Regions from separate parts of the Microbacterium sp. Ru50 genome, predicted to be linked through region 2. Evidence: predicted binding sites of a transcription regulator. Region 2 holds the regulator's gene; each other region holds the start of a gene.
What was found. Region 2 encodes LexA, which represses DNA repair genes until DNA is damaged. Its sites were predicted from a motif close to TCGAACANNTGTTCGA; they were not measured.
Positions count from the first base shown of each region.

Region 1: the regulator LexA is predicted to act here: its motif matches at 2,132-2,147, upstream of C3481_RS12390 (HNH endonuclease signature motif containing protein).
Region 3: the regulator LexA is predicted to act here: its motif matches at 2,223-2,238, upstream of C3481_RS13405 (HNH endonuclease signature motif containing protein).

Region 1 covers NZ_PQSV01000003.1:52,202-56,411, reverse strand. The annotation lists gene C3481_RS12410 (NADP-dependent oxidoreductase) at 1-284, shown strand, start outside; gene C3481_RS12405 (GIY-YIG nuclease family protein) at 387-770, shown strand; gene C3481_RS12400 (alpha/beta fold hydrolase) at 802-1,608, opposite strand; gene C3481_RS12395 (DUF3140 domain-containing protein) at 1,653-1,985, opposite strand; gene C3481_RS12390 (HNH endonuclease signature motif containing protein) at 2,182-3,549, shown strand; gene C3481_RS12385 (intradiol ring-cleavage dioxygenase) at 3,657-4,210, shown strand, end outside.
Region 2 covers NZ_PQSV01000001.1:912,281-916,490, reverse strand. The annotation lists gene C3481_RS04385 (prolyl oligopeptidase family serine peptidase) at 1-1,568, opposite strand, end outside; gene lexA (transcriptional repressor LexA) at 1,647-2,312, opposite strand; gene C3481_RS04375 (LysM peptidoglycan-binding domain-containing protein) at 2,569-2,925, shown strand; gene C3481_RS04370 (histidinol-phosphate transaminase) at 2,968-4,053, shown strand; gene hisB (imidazoleglycerol-phosphate dehydratase HisB) at 4,050-4,210, shown strand, end outside.
Region 3 covers NZ_PQSV01000004.1:7,363-11,572, forward strand. The annotation lists gene C3481_RS13400 (helix-turn-helix transcriptional regulator) at 1-667, opposite strand, end outside; gene C3481_RS13405 (HNH endonuclease signature motif containing protein) at 746-2,188, opposite strand; gene C3481_RS13410 (hypothetical protein) at 2,415-2,957, shown strand; gene C3481_RS13415 (sigma-70 family RNA polymerase sigma factor) at 3,014-4,210, shown strand, end outside.

The DNA of each region.
Region 1 (4,210 bases), on a different contig from region 2:
TGCTCGACTTCGCGGGTGGCAGCTCGCTCGACTCCACGCGCGACCTGCTGCGCGAGGGCGGTGTCGTCACCTCGATCGCCGACCCGCGGGCGGCATCCGAGTTCGGCGGCAACTACATCTGGGTTCGCCCGGATGCCGCCCAGCTCGCCGAGCTCGCGCGTCTCGCCGCCGACGGTTCGCTGCGGGTCGAGGTCGCCGAGACCTTCCCGCTCGACGACGCCGCCGCCGCCTACGCCCGTCTAGAAGAGGGGCACACCCGCGGCAAGATCGTCGTCACGGTCTGACGGGTGGATGTCGGAGGCGGGCGCGATCCTGGAGTCGTGCCCGCCTCCTTGATATCCGAGATGCCGTCCGCCTGCCGCTTGTGCGGCGGACGCTCCGGCGGCGTGAGCCCCGATACGGGGCACTGGGTGTGCCGGCGCTGCGGATGGCGTCTGGGTGACGCCTTCGACGCCGACCTGCCCCGCCCGGTCGTGGCCGTCGTCTACTACCTGCGATTCGGCGCCCGCGTGAAGATCGGCACGAGCGAGCGGCCACGGCAGCGGCTCGCCGCCATCCGGCACGACGAGCTCCTCGCATTCGAACGCGGCGGGCGGTCGCTCGAGCAGCAGCGGCACCGCGAGTTCGCCGCATTCCGCGAGGGCGGCGAGTGGTTCACCCTCGTGAGCCCGCTGACCGAGCACATCGAGACGGTACGGGCGGCGGCATCCGATCCGTGGCTCACCTACGACCGATGGCTCGGCGACGCGTATCGGCGCGCGTCGTCGTGACGCCGCAGCCGGCGCCCGGGCGGATACGGCGTCATCCCTCCGTGAGGAACTCGATCGCGGTCTGGCGGAACACCCGCGACCCCGGTGCGTTGAAGTGGTGCCGGTCGGGGATCTCGACGAAGCGTCCCTGCGGCGTCGCGGCGGCGAGCGCTTTCGATCCCTCGATGATGGCGTCACGAGATCCCGTGGCGAACAGCACGGGCTGCTCCGGCGCGTTCGCGGGGTCGGGATCGACGGTGCCGGAGGCGCGCATGCCGCCGGCGATCGCCAGCAGCGCCCGCAGGTCGTTGCCGGGGACGCGCTCGGTGAGCCGCACGTAGTTCTGCGTGACGGGGTCGGTCACCTCGGTGCCGTTCTCGACGAGCGCGCGCACCTGATCGATGTCGAGGCGCGCGAGCGGGATGCCGTCGGGCACGCCGCCCAGCACGCCGCGCGTGATGCGCGCGGAGAAGTCCTGGAGCACCTCCCAGCCCACACGCGCGCCCAGCGAGTAGCCGACGTACATCGCCGTGTCGACGAGATAGGTGTCGAGCACAGCTTCGACGTCGGATGCGAGCTGGTGCAGGTCGTAGTCGGCGGCACGATGCGGCTTGTCGCTCGCACCGTGTCCTCGCTGATCGAGACCGAGCACGCGGAAGCCCGCGCGCTGCAGGTCGCGCACCCACCCGGTCGAGACCCAGTTGTCCTTCGTGTTCGACGCGAACCCGTGCACGACGACCACCGTCGGAAGGTCGTCCTCTCCCCACGAGTAGGTGGCGATGCGGTGGCCGTCCTCGCCCACGAGGACGAATCGCGGTTCGGGCAGCTCGGTCAGACCTGAGGACGCGGGGATGCTCACGGCTCCATTCTCCCGCGCGGCGGAGGCCCGCTCGGCGGAGGCAGTCACTTCTTCGCGGGGTCGTGGCCCCAGTTCATGAGCGAATAGCGCCAGGCCGTCTCGGTGATGTCGCCCGAGGGGCGCTGCGCGAGGTGCCGGTTGACGTAGCCGACGACTTTCCGCATGTGCTTCAGGTCCGATTCGGTGAGCTCGTCCTTCTTGGTGCGGAGGAGGTCGACGATGCGTCGGCCCGACTGGTGGCCCGTCGACTCGCCGCCGCCGTCCTTCTGACCGACCTTCTTCGACTCGTCGGTATCGAGCCATTTCTCGAGCTCGGCGGGGCTCATGTTCACGGCCTCGCGGAACTCGTGCCGCGTCTGGTCGTCGTCGTCACTCATGGTGCGATGGTGCCCGCGGCTGCCCCCCAGCCGCATCCTCTTGACAGCAGGATGAGTCAGCTCGTCATGCCGCCTTTTCGCGGTTTCTGCTGTCGGCGGGCATGGCGATTCCTGCACAATTCGCGTACGTCGCGACTTATCCACCGTCGAACGTATATCCACCTCCAATGTCGGAGGTCGCTGACATTATGGGAACATGACATCGAACGACGGTGGAGGGCTCGGGCGCGACGGTGCCGCAGATGCGTCGCCGCACGCCGACGCGTTCTCCGTGTTCGCGGAGGCGCTCGACCAGTTCCATGCGGCTGATGTCTCGCGGGTTCGTGCGTTGGCGGAGCTGGGTCGGTCGGCGTTGCGTGAGGCGCAGCGTGACGGGGTGCGGGGGATGGCGTCGGACATGGAGCTGCGGTCGGTCGCGGCCGAAGCCGCAGGGATGGCGCGGCTCACCGACCGGCGGTTGCAGGGTGAGATCGACCATGCGATGACCGTCATCGACGACTACCCCGCGGTGTTCGAGGCGTGGGTTTCACGGCGGATCGAACGCGGACACGTCGACGTGGTCGTGCGGGTCGGCGCCGAGGTGCCGGACGAGGTGCGGTCAGAGTACGCGGAAGCCGCCATCGCGGTGTGCGAGCGGGATGTGCCCTCCCGGGTGCGCGGTGCGCTGGAGGCTCTGGCGGCCAGGTTGCACCCGCAGGCCTTCACCGAGCGGCATAAGACCGCGGCGGCGGAACGGTGCGTACGCGTGTTCCACGGGGCCGATGGGATGTCGAACCTCGTCGCCAGTCTGCCCACGGTGATCGCGGCGGGGATGCTCGACCGGCTCACGCAGATGGGACAGTCCGTGAAGGACGCTTGGGCGGAGACGGGCGCGGGCGCCGCCGGGACGGATGCTGCGGGCGCGGCCCCCGTCGGGGAGAGCGAGCCGGCCGATACGCGGACGATGGACCAGCTGCGGGCCGACATCCTCGGCGACCTCGTCCTCGGCGGAGCACCGGTTGTCGACCCGACCTACGGCACCGACCGGCCCGGTGGGCTCGGGGCGATCCGAGCCCGGGTGCAGGTCGCCGTCACCGCAGAGACGCTGATGGGGCGCGATGACAACCCCGCCGAAGCTGTGGGCGCTGCGCTGATCGATGCCGACACGGCACGGCAGCTCGCCGGGCAGGTGTCCGAGTGGGACCGGCTCTTCATCGACCCCGTCACCCGGAGCCCGGTCGAGATCGACACCTACCGGCCCACCGCGTCGATGAAGAAACTTCTGATGGCGCGGGATCAGCACTGCCGGTTCCCCGGATGCCGACGAGCGGCGATCCGCTGCGAACTCGATCACACGATGGACTACGCCCTGGGTGGGCACACCCACATCTTCAACCTCGCCCACCTCTGCCAGCGGCACCATTCGATGAAGCAATTCACGAAATGGGAAGTCCGGCAGCTCGGCGGCGGAGTCCTGGAATGGACCTCACCCCTCGGACGGGTCTACCGCGAAGACGTACCCATACCCGCGGTGTGCTTCACCATCGACACCGCCGATCCGCCACCGGACAGACCACCCTTCTGACCGCGCGGCGTCTGGGGCGGGTCTCATATCCGGCGCATAGGTCCACCCAACGATACGGATGGGCTGACCGGCGATGCTCGGTGGTCGAACCGACCGAGGAGTCCGACGTGAACCGCATCCCCGAACCCGACCACACGCCCGCAGGGCCGGCCTACGAGGGCCGTCTGCTCGACCGCGCCGACGACGAGGTCGTCGACCAGGGCGCCCCGTTCGACATCCGCACGCTGATGAGCCGCCGCTCCGTGCTGAGCCTCGCCGGCCTCGGACTGGGCGCCGCAGCTCTCGCGGCCTGCACTCCCACGGCGACCGCCTCGCCGTCGGCGTCGGCCACCGCGACACCGGCATCACCGGCGGCGTCGACACCACCCGCGACGCCGGACGCCGGCGCGAGCCTGCCGGCGGGTGAGATCCCCGATGAAACCGCCGGCCCCTACCCCGGCGACGGGTCGAACGGACCCGACATCCTCGAGCGGTCCGGAATCGTCCGCAGCGACATCCGATCGTCGCTCGAAGGCGGGACGACGGCCGATGGCGTGCCCATGACCCTCCGGCTCACGATCCTCGACACGGCCCGGGGCGACGTCCCGTTCGCGGGTGCCGCGGTCTACGTCTGGCACTGCGACGCCGCCGGCGGGTACTCGATGTACTCGAATGGGGTCGA
Region 2 (4,210 bases):
TCGGCGGCCAGAGCACGCGCATCGCCGACACCGTAGCGCGAGACGCCCGCCCCGAAGACATCCGTTCCGACGAGCGCCGCGAGCACGGTCCAGCCGCCGGCGGATCCTCCCTCGATCGCCAGCCGTGACGGATCCGCGAGACCCTCGTCGGCGAGACCGCGTGCGGCCGCGGCGACGTCGTCGACGTCGACGACACCCCACTGTCCCTTCAGCCGTTCGCGGTAGGAACGGCCGTATCCCGTCGAACCGCCGTAGTTGACGTCGAGGACGCCGATGCCGCGGCTCGTGAAGTAGGCCACCTTGCTGTCGGCTGCGCCGCCCACGTGCGAGGTCGGCCCGCCGTGCACCCAGACCAGGTACGGGGGCAGTTCGTCGGCCGGCGCGGTGACGTCGGGGTTGGTCGGCGGGTAGGCGAAGGCATGCACCAGGCCGTGCGGGCCCTCCGTCGTCAGCTGCCGGGCGTGCGGGATCCACGATGCGTCGACGTCCGGAGCACCGCCGCGGACCGCGCTCGTCTCGCCGGTGTCCAGGTCGACGAGCCACAGGCCCGCCCCTCCCGGCATCGCCCCGCTGACGAGGGCGCGGCTGCCGCGGACGTCTTCGATCTGCACGCGTGCGGTGGCGGGGAAGGGAAGCGGGATGGCGCCGCCGTCGCGGTCCACGATCACGAGCTGGTCCGATCCGTGGGTGCGCACGGCCACCAGGCGGCCGTCATCGAGCGGCGCGTACCAGCGGGTGCCGAGCACCCACAGGCCACCACCCGTGTCGGCGTCGGCGGGCGAGACGGCCGTGGGCGGGGCGTCGGTCGCGGGGTCGACGCGGTAGACATTCCAGCGTCCGGTCGGCTCGTCGGCGAAGAACAGCGCGCCGTCGTCGGTCCACTCGGGCTGCAGCGCGGCGGTGGCGCCGCCCGCGACGTCACGGATGCCGCGGGGGGCGTCCAGGTCGGCGACGCGGATGCGCGTGCGGTCCCAGGGCATGTCGGGGTGATCCCAGGCCACCCAGGCGAGGCGCGAGCCATCGGGCGACAGCGCCGGCTGGGCGACGAAGTCGCTACCGCCGGCGAGCTCGGTCACGCTCGAGGCGTCGGGAACCTCGGCGCTGTCAGCGCGCTCGATGCGGACGATGTGGCGCTCGGGCGTGCCGCCGGGACGTTCGCGTTCGCGAACCGCGAGAAGGACGCCGCGCTGCCAGCGGAGGCCCCCGTAGTGCGTGCCGGTCTCCTCCGGAGTGAGCGGTCGGGGATCGCCGCCCGGGCGAAGGCTCCGGATGCGCTGGTCGGACTTGTCGACGAAGAACAGCTCGCCGTCATCCGACACCGTCCAGGCTCCGCCGCCGTACTCGTGCACGCGCGACCGGGCGTTCCAGGGTGCGGGGAGGACGACCTGCACGGTGCCATCGCCGCGGCGGCGCATGACCGCGACGCGACCGGCCTCGTCGGGCAGCGACTCGCCCCACCAGATCTCATCACCCACGAAGCTCGCGCCGTCGAGGCGCAATGATGACGCGCTGGCCCATGCCGCCGTCAGGGGAGAGGGCCAGGAACCATAGGGAAGCTGCTGCGACATACAGCCACGCTACGCGAGGCCTGGCTTCCCGACCTCGACCGGGGAGACGGTGGGGAGCGGATGCCGTCCCGGGGCGCCTCAGACCGTGCGCAGAACCGCCACGACCTTGCCGAGCACCGTCGCGTCGTCGCCGAGGATCGGCTCGAACGCCGAGTTGCGGGGGAGGAGCCACGTGTGGCCGTCGCGCTGGCGGAGCGTCTTCACCGTCGCCTCGCCGTCGAGCATGGCCGCGACGATCTCGCCGTTGTCGGCGGTTGCCTGCGCCCGCACGACGACCCAGTCGCCGTCGCAGATGGCCGCGTCGATCATCGAGTCGCCGACGACCTTGAGCATGAACAGCTCGCCCTTGCCGACGAGCTGGCGCGGCAGCGGGAAGATCTCCTCGACCTGCTGGTCGGCGGTGATCGGCACGCCCGCCGCGATGCGGCCCACGAGCGGCACGAGGGCGGCGTCGCCGAGGGCGGGCGCGGCGTCGGCCGGGTTCTCGCCGGCGGTGCCCGGGAGATCGATGAGCACCTCCATCGCGCGGGTCTTGCCGGGGTCGCGCCGCAGGTAGCCGCTGAGCTCGAGCTGGTTCAGCTGGTGGGTGACGCTGGACAGCGACTTGAGGCCGACCGCGTCGCCGATCTCGCGCATGCTCGGCGGGTAGCCGTTGCGGGCGATCGCGTTCTGGATCACCTCGAGGATCGCGAGCTGCTTGTCGCTCAGATTCTTGCGTCGTCGCGTCTGCGGCTTCTCGCTCATACCGCCGGTCTCCTGTCGTCGCGCCCCGTCCCCGACCCGATGTCGGAGGTTCATGGTGGGCTCTCGCTGTCGAAAAGGTAGCCCGATACGACGGCGACATCGCGGAACGCTCCGCGTGTCTCTTCGATCGGTCTCCGATTTCGGTGGGTGGTTGACACCACACAATATCGAAGATACGTTCGGAACCGAAGTTCGCACCCGTCTCTCCCGGCCGAGAGGCGGGGGCGAATCTTCCTACCGCTCCCGAGGAGATGCCATGACCACGATCGATGCCCGCTTCGCACCGGCCCCCCGCACCCGCCTGCGTCTGACGCGCCGCGGACGCCGCGTCGTCGCCACGATCGCCGCCCTTCCGGCGGTCGTCGCCATCACGGCAGCCGTGCTCTCGGGGGGAGGCGCGCTCGCCTCGAGCGAGGTCGGCGCCCCCGCCGGCTCGTTCACGACCGTGACCGTGATGTCCGGCGAATCGCTCTGGTCCATCGCCGAAGAGGTGGCGCCCGCCGCCGACCCCCGCGATGTCGTCGATGCGATCATCCGGCTGAACGCTCTCGGCTCGGGCCAGCTCGAGGCCGGCCAGACGCTTGCGATCCCGGCCGAGTACGCCGCGAGCTGACACCGGCGGCAACAGTGGCGCGCGCGGCCTAGCATGGGTGGGATGAGCCCGAGTCTGGATGATCTGCCCCTCAGAGACGATCTGCGAGGCCTCACCCCGTACGGCGCCCCGCAGGCGCCCCTTCCGGTCGCGCTGAACGTCAACGAGAACACGCATCCCGTTCCCGAAGAGGTCGCCGACGACATCCTGGATGCCGTAGCCCGCGCCCTGCGCGACGTCAACCGCTATCCCGACCGCGAGTTCACCCACCTCCGCGAGTCGTTCGCCGAGTACCTCGGCCACGGCCTGACCCCCGATCGCATCTGGGCAGCGAACGGATCGAACGAGGTCCTGCAGCACCTCCTCCAGGCCTTCGGAGGCCCGGGACGCACCGCGATGGGCTTCGGTCCGACCTACTCGATGTACCCCCTGCTGACGCGCGCGACCGGCGCCCAGTACGTCACGGGGACACGTGGACCCGACTTCACGCTCGATCCCGCCTCCGCCGCAGCCCAGGTCGCCGAGCTCCGCCCGGACGTCGTCTTCCTGTGTGCGCCCAACAACCCCACCGGCACACCCCTCGGGCTCGACGTCATCGAGGCGGTGTACGGGGCCACCGACGGCATCGTGATCGTCGACGAGGCCTACCAGGAGTTCGCGCCGCGCGAAAGCTCCTCCGCTCTGACGCTTCTCGGTGAGCGCAACCGGCTCGTCGTGTCGCGCACGATGAGCAAGGCCTTCGCCTTCGCCGGCGCCCGCGTCGGCTACCTCGCCGCCGACCCCACGCTCATCGACGCGCTCCGGCTCGTCCGACTGCCGTACCACTTGAGCGCGCTGACGCAGGCGGCGGCGACAGCCGCCCTCTCCCACTCGACGACGATGCTCCGGATGGTCGACGAGATCGTCGCGCAGCGCGACCGGATGTCGGCGACGCTCGACGCCCTCGGCTATCACGCGTACGAGAGCTGGACGAACTTCGTGCTGTTCGACGGCGTCGACGACCCGCGGGCGACCTGGCAGGCTCTGTACGACCGCGGCATCCTCGTCCGCGACGTGGGCATCCCGCACAGCCTGCGTGTGAGCGCCGGCACGGAAGACGAGACGACCGCGTTCCTCGAAGCACTGGCCTCGATAGACTCGGAGGCATGACCAGCCCCCGAACGGCCAGCATCCGTCGCGCCACGAGCGAGTCGAGCGTCGAGCTCGAGCTCAACCTCGACGGCACCGGGATCAGCACGATCGAGACGACCGTGCCGTTCTTCGACCACCTGCTGACGGCGTTCGCGAAGCACTCGCTCACCGACCT
Region 3 (4,210 bases), on a different contig from region 2:
CGACGGCCCCGACCGCCAGAAGGATGTCGGCGAGGGCGAGGGCATGGTCGGTGTCCGAGGCGTTCCAGCGGTTCGACCGCGACAGCTCGGCGCAGGCCTCTCGAGCGGACTTCGCGGATGCGAACTCGCCGTTCACCGCCAGGGCCAGAGTCTGCACGGCGGCGGCGCGGTAGCGCACGGTGTCGCTGTCGGCGAACGTGAGTGCGCGCGAGACGTATAGGCCCGCGTCGCGCGGGCGCCCGGCCGAGGCGTAGGCCTCGGCGACGGCCGCGAACAGCGACGCCATCGAGTCGAGCCCCAACACGGCGCGCCCGCGCAGACGGCCCTCGGTGAAGTGGGCGTCGATGAGGGCGAGCGCGCCATCGAGGTCGTCGAGCCGCACGTGTGCGATGAGCATGCCCTCGAGCAGGTGGATGTTCGATTCGGTCCACAGCTGCGGCGTCGTGCCCACGTCGAGTGTGCGCAGCCGGGCCAGGTCGACCTGAGTCGGCCACCCCGAGCGGGCCCCGGGCAGGCTGCCGCTCACGACGCGATGTGCCGTCGCGCGTAGTTCATGGGTGCGGCTCGGATGCAGGATGGCGCGGCGCTCGATCGTCACGATGGGCCTCCGGAAGTGCTCGAGATGCGACGCGACTGTCGCATCGTCGCGAGAGAGAAGCCGTGTCACGCGAATCGTGACGCGAATTCGGAGCATCAGTGGACGCACTGCCCGCGCCGAGGAAGGCTGTCCACCCCGGATGCAGGTTCAGAATGGTGGCGGCTCACCCGGGAGCAGTCCGCCGGTTCCCGCATCCGGTGGCGGGTTCGCGGTGTCGCTGGTGAAGCACACCGCGGGTATGGGTACGTCTTCGCGGTAGGCCCGTCCGAGGGGTGAGGTCCATTCCAGGACTCCGCCGCCGAGCTGCCGGACTTCCCATTTCGTGAATTGCTTCATCGAATGGTGTCGTTGGCAGAGGTGGGCGAGGTTGAAGATGTGGGTGTGCCCGCCGAGGGCGTGATCGATGGTGTGGTCGATCTCACACCGGATGGCGGCGCGTCGGCATCCGGGGAACCGGCAGTGCTGGTCCCGGGCCATCAGAAGCTTCTTCATTGAAGCGGTAGGCCGGTACGTGTCGATCTCGACCGGGGTCCTGGTGACCGGATCGATAAACAGCCGGTCCCATTCGCTGACCTGCCCGGCGAGCTGCCGTGCCGTGTCGGCATCGATCAGCGCAGCGCCCACAGCTTCGGCGGGGTTGTCATCGCGCCCCATCAGCGTCTCGGCGGTGACGGCGACTTGCACGCGTGCCCGGATGGCACCGAGTCCACCGGCACGGTCGGTGCCGTAGGTCGGGTCGACCACCGGCGCTCCGCCGAGGACGAGGTCGCCGAGGATGTCGGCCCGCAGTTGATCCATGGTCCGCGTATCGGCGGGCTCGCCCGACCCGGCGGCATCCGGATCGCCCGGGTTAGGGCCATCCGCGCCGCCGGCGCCAGCAACATCCGCGCCAGCATCCGCGCCCCCGTCCGCTCCGGCGCTCTCCACCCGGGCGTCCTTCACGGACTGTCCCATCTGCGTGAGCCGGTCGAGCATCCCCGCCGCGATCACCGTGGGCAGACTGGCGACGAGGTTCGACATCCCATCGGCCCCGTGGAACACGCGTACGCACCGTTCCGCCGCCGCGGTCTTATGCCGCTCGGTGAAGGCCTGCGGGTGCAACCTGGCCGCCAGAGCCTCCAGCGCACCGCGCACCCGGGAGGGCACATCCCGCTCGCACACCGCGATGGCGGCTTCCGCGTACTCTGACCGCACCTCGTCCGGCACCCCCGCGCCGACCCGCACGACCACGTCGACGTGGCCGCGTTCGATCCGCCGTAAAACCCACGCCTCGAACACCGCGGGATAGTCGTCGATGACGGTCATCGCATGGTCGATCTCACCCTGCAACCGCCGGTCGGTGAGCCGCGCCATCCCCGCCGCCTCAGCCGCGACCGACCGCAGCTCCATATCCGACGCCATCCCCCGCACCCCATCACGGCGCGCCTCACGCAACGCCGACCAGCCCAGCTCCGCCGACGCCCGAACCCGCGCGACATCCCCGGCGTGGACCAGGTCGAGCGCGTCGGCGAATCCCGCGAGGGCCTCGGCGTGCGGCGACGCATCCGCGGCCGCGCCGTCTCCGAGCCTCCCAGCGCTATTCGATGCCATGTTCCTATTGTGGTAGCACCCTCCGACATCATGATCGAACACATCTTCTACTTACAATACGACGAACCAGCCCCATTCCGGGGAGGAATCGACGAGCAATCGACGAGCAAGCGAAACCAGCCGACGAGCCCCCGCCAGCGCGGAACTCACCAGCGCCGAACTCACCCGCGCAAAGAGATTTCGCCGTTCCGCGTCACGATTCGCGACATCCGGCTTCTCTCGATGCATGTACGCAGCGACCAACGCTCTTCCGGCATCACCCGCAGCTGTCATCGGCTCCGGCGCGCAGCCCCGCGCAGCACTCCGACGCGACCGGGCCGGCGACGCCGTCTTCCGCGCCCCGTTCTGGGCGAGCCGGCGGACGCGCGCGGCTCGGCAGTCCGCCCCCGAGGGCGCGATCCGCCCGTCGCGCATCGAGGTCCGCGGCGCCGCCGTGCGCGTGGTGTGGGGATGGCAGGGTTGGCGCGACCGGACGTGGCAGCGCGGTCACGTCGGCTTCGTCTGCTCATCCCGCACGATCGACGATCAGACCGGTCCTGCGCAGCTCATCCTCGTGGTCGACAAGCTGCGGGACGAGGGAGCGGTCGCGGCAGTGCTCTCGTGCGATGCGTTCACACCCGAGACGTTTGCGGCGCTGACCCGCCACCTCCGCAATTTCGAGGCGATCGGTGACGCGGAACGCTCGTCGGCAGACCCGCTCGCCCGGCTGAGACCGCACCTGAACCCGCGACCGGGCTCCTCGCCCTCTCAGTTCGACTCGCTACGATGAGTGAATTCTCATCCGGGTCGGGGTCCGGATGGCATTCGAACGGATGGAACACGGCCATGCCCACGGAGCCGGCCTCCGATGACGCCCTCGTCGAGCGAGCACGGAACCACGATCAGCATGCCTACGGTGAGCTGTGGGTACGCCACTCGGCCGCCGCTCACGCCGTCGCCCGCGCATATTCATCGCTCGATCCCGACGATGTCGTCGCGGAGGCGTTCGCTCGCATCCTGTCGGCGATCCGGCGCGGTGGCGGCCCGTCGATGGGGTTCCGCCCCTACCTGCTCACCTCGGTGCGCAACGTGGCGCACGAGTGGGGCGCGCAGCAGCAGCGCACGTTCGCGACCGATCTCGAGGATGCGGCCGACGAGGCGTCGCCCGACACCGAACGGTCGGTGATCGCGGGCTTCGAGTCGAGCGCCGTCGCGTCGGCCTTCGCGACGCTTCCGACCCGCTGGCAGGAAGCGCTCTGGTACAGCGAGGTCGATGGCCTGAAACCGCGGCAGTTCGCTCCGCTGCTCGGGCTCGCGCCCAACGCGGCATCCGCCCTGGTCGTGCGCGCCCGGCGCGGTTTCCGCGACGCCTGGGTCTCCGCTCAGCTGCGCCGGGCCGACTCGGAGGAATGCCGCCGGACTCTCGAGATGCTCGGCACCCACGCGCGATCCGCGCTCGCGCGGCGCGACGCGCGGCGCGTCGAACAGCACCTCGCGGAGTGCGACGGCTGCGCGCTGGCGTGGGCCGAAGCGCGCGACGTGTCGTCCCGCCTGGCGCTCGTGCTGCTGCCCCTCGTCGTCGGCATTCCCGCCACCGCGTCGTACGCCGCCTGGACTCAGTCGGGAGCAGCGCAGGTCGCGACCTTCGCGCTCGGCCCGAGCGGCGCAGCCGGCGCGGTCAGCACCCCGGGCCGCCTCCGCCCCGGCAGCTCCGCCGCGCGCTCGGGGTGGCGCCATCCCCTGCTTCACCTCGCGGTCGTCGCCGCGGCCGGGACGGCGATCGCCTTCGCCGCGCCGCTCCTCGGTCCGGCGGAGCTGCCCGCGAGCACGACCGAGGCGCTGCCGCATCCGTCGAATCCCGCGACGGACGCCGCGAATGACCCGCCCACCGCCTCCGAGACCTCTACACCGCCGACCGCGCCATCCGACGCGCCTCCCCACGACGGGGACGGACCGCTCACCGACGGCCGGTCCGATACCGATGATGCCGAGACCGCTCCCCGTGCAGGCATCCTCCCCCGCCTGTCGCCGGCCGAAGCCGCA